DNA from 2 places in the Diaphorobacter sp. LI3 genome. Region 1 is predicted to be linked to the other one. Evidence: riboswitches for the same ligand, from Rfam matches in the RefSeq annotation. Region 1 holds a riboswitch; the other holds the start of a gene.

What was found. A riboswitch is a leader RNA that binds a small molecule or an ion and turns the genes downstream of it on or off. The one in region 1 is predicted to bind glycine.
Region 2: another riboswitch for glycine. It lies ahead of MRB47_RS03120 (D-amino acid dehydrogenase); the one in region 1 lies ahead of gcvT (glycine cleavage system aminomethyltransferase GcvT).

What each region holds. Positions count from the first base shown of each region.
Region 1 covers NZ_CP094346.1:2,204,937-2,208,337, forward strand. Annotated here, with positions in the region: gene gcvP (aminomethyl-transferring glycine dehydrogenase) at 1-316, opposite strand, end outside; gene gcvH (glycine cleavage system protein GcvH) at 385-759, opposite strand; gene gcvT (glycine cleavage system aminomethyltransferase GcvT) at 863-1,993, opposite strand; glycine riboswitch at 2,038-2,152, opposite strand; glycine riboswitch at 2,172-2,264, opposite strand; gene MRB47_RS10220 (TRAP transporter large permease) at 2,271-3,401, opposite strand, start outside.
Region 2 covers NZ_CP094346.1:665,160-668,560, reverse strand. Annotated here, with positions in the region: gene MRB47_RS03130 (NAD(P)-binding domain-containing protein) at 1-366, shown strand, start outside; gene MRB47_RS03125 (peroxidase-related enzyme) at 363-1,472, shown strand; glycine riboswitch at 1,625-1,736, shown strand; gene MRB47_RS03120 (D-amino acid dehydrogenase) at 1,830-3,140, shown strand; gene MRB47_RS03115 (FIST N-terminal domain-containing protein) at 3,212-3,401, opposite strand, start outside.

The DNA of each region.
Region 1 (3,401 bases):
CGTTGCGCAGGATGACGCCCGGCGTGTGCGTGCCGTAGTAGCCCTGGCCGATGAAGCTCTTGAGGATGCGGTTCTTCGACGCAATGGCCTGGAGTTCAGCCAGCGCTGCGGCCTCGGTGGCCGGCGCGGGCAGGTCCATGGGGCGCTGGCGCGCGATGGAGCGCGGCACGATGGAATCAATGAGCGCGCGGCGCGAAGCCTCGCCGATCACCGACAGCATGTGTGCTTCGTCGGCGGCGTCGATGCCAATGTGGCGGGGCAGGAATTCAGCGGCGTTTTCAAGCGCCGCCAGGGGCAGGGGGGAGGGCATCTGCATGGCGAGGGACCAGTCTCAAGAGCGATGGGGCGGTGCGGCGGCGCCGTGTGCACGGCGCCGCGGGTGCATCAGGCGTTCTGGGCGAAGGCGGTATAGGCCGTTTCGTCCATCAGACCGGCGAGTTGGCCGGCGTCGCTGAGCTTGACCTTGAAGAACCAGCCGGCGCCCAGCGGGTCGGAGTTGGCCAGGGACGGGTCGGCGCGCAGGGCCTCGTTGACCTCGACGATTTCGCCGGACACGGGCATGTAGACATCGGCAGCGGCCTTGACGGACTCGACCACGCCGGCCACGTCGCCCTGGGCAAAGGTGGTGCCCACCGCGGGCAGGTCCACGAACACCACGTCGCCCAACGCATCCTGCGCGTGGACGGTGATGCCGACGACGGCCGCGGCCGGGTCGGCTGCGTTGATCCATTCATGGTCTTTGGAAAACTGGATGCTCATGAGGGGCTCCGGGAAGAAGAGGTGGAAGGAAAGGGTATGAGAGTGGTCAGCCCGCACTGTAGCCGGGCTGACCTGGGCGCGGTGATAGTTCGCTGCGGTGAATTCAGCCGCGGTAGTAGCGTGTGGGAACAAAGGGCGTGGCAGCCACTTCCATGGGCACGGCCTTGCCGCGCACCATGGCGTTCATGCGCGCGCCTGCGGCAGCATAGGCAGGCGTCACGTAGGCCAGGGCGATGGGCTTGTCGGCAGTGGGGGCCAGCAGGCCGCTGGTGACTTCGCCGATGCGCTCGCCCGACTCGTTTTGCAACTCGGTGTGCTCACGCACGGGCACGCGCTCCAGCGCCACCAGGCCCACGCGCTTGCGCGTGAGAGTGGCCGGGTTGTCGATCTGGGCCAGCACCTTGTCGGCACCGGGAAAACCGCCAGCGCGCGCGCCGCCTGTACGGCGCACCTTCTGGATGGCCCAGTTCAGGCCGGCTTCGGACGGGGTGGTGGTGGTGTCGATGTCGTTGCCATACAGGCACAAGCCGGCTTCCAGGCGCAGCGAGTTGCGTGCACCCAGGCCGATGGGCTTGACCTCGGGCTGGGCCAGCAGCGTGCGCGCCAAGGCCTCGGCCTGCGCGACGGGCACCGAGATCTCGAAGCCGTCCTCTCCGGTGTAGCCGCTGCGCGTCACGAAGCACTGCGCCCCGGCGATGTCGAAATGCCCGCCGGTCATGAACACCAGTTTGTCCACGCCTGGGGCCAGACGCGCGAGCACCGCAGCCGCCTGTGGGCCCTGCAGCGCGAGCAGGGCCTGGTCGGGCAGGGGAATCACCTGGCAGCGTTGGCCGATGCGCTCCTGGATGTGGGCAATGTCGCCCACCTTGCAGGCGCCGTTGACGATCACGAAGAGCTCGTCCTGCGCCATGCGGAAGAACATGAGGTCGTCGATGATGCCGCCCTCGTCATTGAGGAGCAGGCCGTAGCGCTGCTTGCCCACGGGCAGGTCGACCACGTCCACGGGCATCAGCGTCTCGAATGCTGCTGCGGCGTCAGGGCCGACCAGCTTGAGCTGCCCCATGTGCGACACGTCAAACAGGCCGGCCGCCGTGCGCGTGTGGTGGTGCTCGGCCATCAGGCCCAAGGGGTATTGCACGGGCATGGAGTAGCCGGCGAAGGGCACCATGCGGGCGCCCAGTTCGATGTGCAGGGCGTTGAGGGGAGTGGTGAGCAGGTCGGACATGGCGGACATGGCAATGGGCGAAGGCAAATGGTGGAGCGATCTCTCGATCGCCGATTTGCCCCGCTGTCCGCTTTACCTGAGAGATTCACCCCGCCTGCATGGCATGTCACGGGGCTTGCTCCTTCGGTGGGCCGCATGCTGCTGCGGCCTCTCTCCAGCAAGGGAAACACCCGCATCCCTGCGGGCGTGTCGCCAGTCCTTTTGCCTGAGCGTTCGGCTGCTGCCTGCGCCTTCGGCGGCCCGGCCCTGGGGGGCGCGGACTCTCTCCTGACGGGACGGATTCTATCTATTTTGCGTACACGAGATCACGCAGGGCCAGTGAAAGCGATGGCACGTAGGTGATGACCAGGAGGCACAGCAGGACCACGCCCACGAACGGCAACAGGTGGGCGACGATACGATCCAGGGAGATGCGCGCCACCGTGCATGCCGCGAACAGGTTCACGCCAAAGGGCGGCGTGATCATGCCGAGCGCCAGGTTCACCACCATGATCAGCCCGAAGTGCACCGGGTCCACGCCGAAGTGCTGGGCCACCGGCGCCAGGATCGGCGCCAGCACGATGATGGCGGCGCTGGTCTCGATGAACATGCCGATCACGAACAGCGCGGCATTCACGCCCAGCAGGAACAGCGCGGGCGACTGCAGCACCTCCTGCAGCCAGCGGCCGATGGCGTCCGGCACGCCAGCGCGCGTGATAAGGAAGGCAAACAGGCCCGCATTGGCAATGATGAACATGATCACCGCCGACGAGATGGCCGACTTGCGCAGGATGGCGAACAGGTCCGCGACGCGGATCTCGCGGTAGATCAGCATGCCCACCACCAGCGCGTAGAACACGGCCACGGCAGAGGCCTCGGTGGGCGTGAACACGCCGCCGTAGATGCCGCCCAGGATGATGACTGGCATCAGCAGTGCCCAGCCCGCCTGCAGCAGCGCGCGGCCGAAGGGCATGCGCCCATCGCCGTCATGCTTGCCCCAGCCCTTGTACTTGCAATACACCCAGACGAACAACATCAGCGCACCGCTGATGAGGATGCCGGGGCCGAAGCCGGCGATGAACAGCTCGCCAATCGACACCTCGGCCGCCACGCCGTACAGGATCATGGGGATCGACGGAGGGATGATCACGCCCAGCTCGGCACTGGTGGCCTGCAGCGCGGCCGCGTAGCTGGTGGGATAACCGTGCTTGATGAGCGCGGGAATCAGGATGGCGCCGATGGCGAATGTGGTTGCCACCGACGAGCCCGACACAGCTGCGAAGATCATGCAGGTGAGCACGCAGGTCATGGGCAAGCCACCCTGCACGCCGCCCACGATGCTCTTGGCAAACTCCACGAGCCGTCGCGAGATGCCGCCGGTCTCCATGAGGTTGCCCGCCAGGATGAAGAACGGAATGGCTGCGAGCGGAAACTTGTT
Region 2 (3,401 bases), 1.5 Mb from region 1:
CGCCATGTGCGCACCTGGGGCGAGCGCTACCAGCCGCCCGCCGGCGATGAAGACCGCGAACTGTCCGACTCGCCCGACCTCGGCCCGGTGTTCGAATTCCGCGAGAAAGCCGCCGGCGCCTGCCCCGGCCTGGACCGCATCCACTGCTTCTGCTACCCGGCGGCGCTGTCGCACGGCACGGTGTCGGGCGACATTCCCGCCATCAGCGACGGTGCACGGCGCCTGGCCAGCGGCATCGCCGGCCTGCTGTACCGCGAGGACGTGGAGCACCACTTCGCCGCGCTGCAGGCCTATGCCGAGCCGGAACTGCTGGGCGACGAATGGACGCCCGCCGACACCTCCCAACGCATCCTGCCTTCGCCATGACCGACACCATCGACCAACTCGCCCGCCTGGGCCATGCCCCCCATGCCCAGGCCGCGCGCCAACAGCGCGCCAAGGCCATCACCGCCACCCAGGCCTGCGAAGACCTGCTGCTCGCGCCAGCACTGCCCGGGGGCCTGGCGCTGGCCGAGCGCCTGTCCGTGGCCCAGGCCGTGGCGGCCGCCAGCGGCGTGGCAACGCTGGCCGACTATTACGGCGCGCGCCTGGCCGGCCTGCCCGCCCCCGCGGCGGATGCCCGCTGGCAAGCCATCACGCATTTCACGCAGCTGCTGGCCACGCAGCCCGCTGCGGCCGACCGCGCGGCCCTGCTCGCCCTGCCCCAGGCGGGCCTCGCCACGCCGGACGTGGTGCTGCTCGCGCAACTCATCGGCTTCGTGGCCTACCAGGCGCGGTTGGTGGCCGGCGTGGCGGCGCTGGCCGCCCTCGGCCCCGCGGGCACCGCAGCCACGGCGGTCGCTCCCACCACGCCGGACGCGCCCTTCGTGCACCCTGCCAACCTGCCCCCGCCCGGCGAGCCGCTGCGCCTGGCCGGCTACACCAGCGAGACGCTGGACTGGAAGGCCTGGCTGCCCGTGGTGGACCCCGCCACCGCCAGCGCCGAGCAGAACGCCGTGCTGGACGCAAGCCACCCCAAGGCACGCACGTCGGACTTCTACCTCGTGCTGGCGCACCAGCCCCGCGTGCTCGCCGAGCGCTCGGAGGCGTTCAACGCCATCATGTATGCGCCTGGCGGCCTGCCGCGCGCCGAGCGCGAGGTGGCCACCACCGTGGTCTCGCGCATCAACGGCTGCGTGTACTGCGCGTCGGTGCATGCGCAGCGCTTCGAGCAACTGGCCAAGCGCAACGACGTGATCGCGCAGATCTTCACCGACCCCGACAGCGCCGGCACCAACGCCCGCGAACGCGCGCTGGCGCAGGCCAGCGCCGCGCTCACGCGCGCGCCCGGTGCATTCGGGCCGCAGCACCTCGCGCCGCTGCGCGCCGCGGGCCTGAGCGACCTGGAAATCCTGGACACGGTGCACGCCGCCTCGCTGTTCGCCTGGGCCAACCGCCTCATGCTCAACCTGGGCGAAGCGGTCTACCCCTGAGCATGCGCCCAGCGCTGCGTCCTGAGGGTTAGCCCGCTGGGGCCGCCGCGCCCGGGCCGCTACGATGGCTGGCGCAGGAGAGCAAACGGCCATGTGCCGTTTCACCGAAGGCGCAAACTCCCATACACGCTCAGGTTCCGTACTGCACACCCACACAGCCGTCTGGAGAGCCGCCACGCCCGCCGTGGCGCACCGAAGGAGCAAGTGCCGCGCACGGTCCCGCGCGGCATGAATCTCTCAGGTACCAAGGACAGGGGGAGCGGCAGCCAGGCCATGTCGCGCCCGCTGTTCGCTATTCATTCAATAGCTGCTCGCGCGCGCCCTGCCTGCGCAAACCTTGAAAAAGGCTTGTAAACAATGCGCGTGATCGTTCTGGGCGCCGGCGTCGTCGGCACCACCTCTGCGTACTTCCTCCAGCAACTCGGCCACGAGGTCACCGTCATCGACCGGCAGGCTTGGCCCGGCGCGGAAACCAGCTTCGCCAACGGCGGCCAGATCTCGGTCAGCCACGCCGAGCCCTGGGCCAACCCCGGCGCGCCGCTCAAGGTGCTGCAGTGGCTGGGCAAAGAGGATGCGCCGCTCTTGTTTCGCTTGCGCGCGGACATGCGCCAGTGGCTTTGGGGCCTGCAATTCCTGCGCGAATGCACGCCCGCGCGCACGCGCCACAACATCGAGCAGATCGTGAGCCTGGGCAGCTACAGCCGCAGCACGCTGCAGCAGCTGCGCGCCGACACGGGCCTGCAGTACGACCAGCGCACGCAGGGCATCCTGCACTTCTACACCAGCACCCAGGAGTTCGACGCCGCGCTAGCGCCCGCCGAGCAGATGCGTGCGCTGGGCTGCCACCGCCGCGTGGTGGACGCAGACGAGGCCGTGCGCATCGAGCCAGCCCTGGCCCACGTCCGCCCGCAGCTGGCGGGCGCCACCTACACGGCGGAGGACGAGTCCGGCGACGCCCACCTGTTCACGCGCGCGCTGGCCGGCGTGGCCCAGGCCGCGGGCGTGCAATTCCGCCTGGGCTGCCACATCACCGCGCTGCACCCGGCGGGCGGCGCCATCGACCATGTGGAGATCACCAACGAGGCCGGCGGCTACGAGCGCGTGCGCGGCGACGCCTACGTGCTGGCGCTGGGCGCATTCAGCCCGCTGCTGGCCCAGCCCCTGGGCCTGCGCCTGCCGATCTACCCGGCCAAGGGCTATTCGGTGACGCTGCCGGTGCGCGACGCGGCCGCCGCCTACCAGGTGAGCTTGACGGACGATGAGTACAAGCTGGTCTTCTCGCGCTACACCAGCGCGCAGGGCGACCGGCTGCGCATCGCGGGGACGGCCGAGCTCAACGGCTACGAGCGCGCACTGAACGCCGTGCGCTGCGAAGCCATCGTGCGGCGCGTGGAGCAGCTCTTTCCCGGCGCGGGCGATGCGAGCCAGGCGCAGTTCTGGAGCGGCCTGCGCCCCGCCACGCCGAGCAACGTGCCGCTGATCGGCAAGACGCGCTACGGCAACCTGTTCCTGAACACCGGCCACGGAACGCTGGGCTGGACCCACGCCTGCGGCTCGGGCAAGTCCATCGCGCGCATCGTGAGCGGGCTGGAGCCGGAGCTGGACTTCGCGTTCTGCGGCCTGCCGCGCCCTGCTGCGGCGCCCCGCCCCGCCGTCATCGGCGTTTGAGCAAGCGCCACGGCGCTATGCATTGCATAGCTGTTCGCGCTTGATGGACGGGCGCTAGAGGCCAAAAAGGCTTATAAAGCCCCGTCCGGCGCGACGAACACCGTCAGCACGCCCGTGTAGCCATAGAGCCGGTGCGCGGCGATTTCGCCGCCGGCGAAGAAGCCCGCCAGGGGCACGTCGCCCAGCGCATGGCGCACGATCTGCAGCTCGGCGCTGGGCCCACCGAAGTGCGGCCCGCCGCGGCCCGAACAACTCACATAC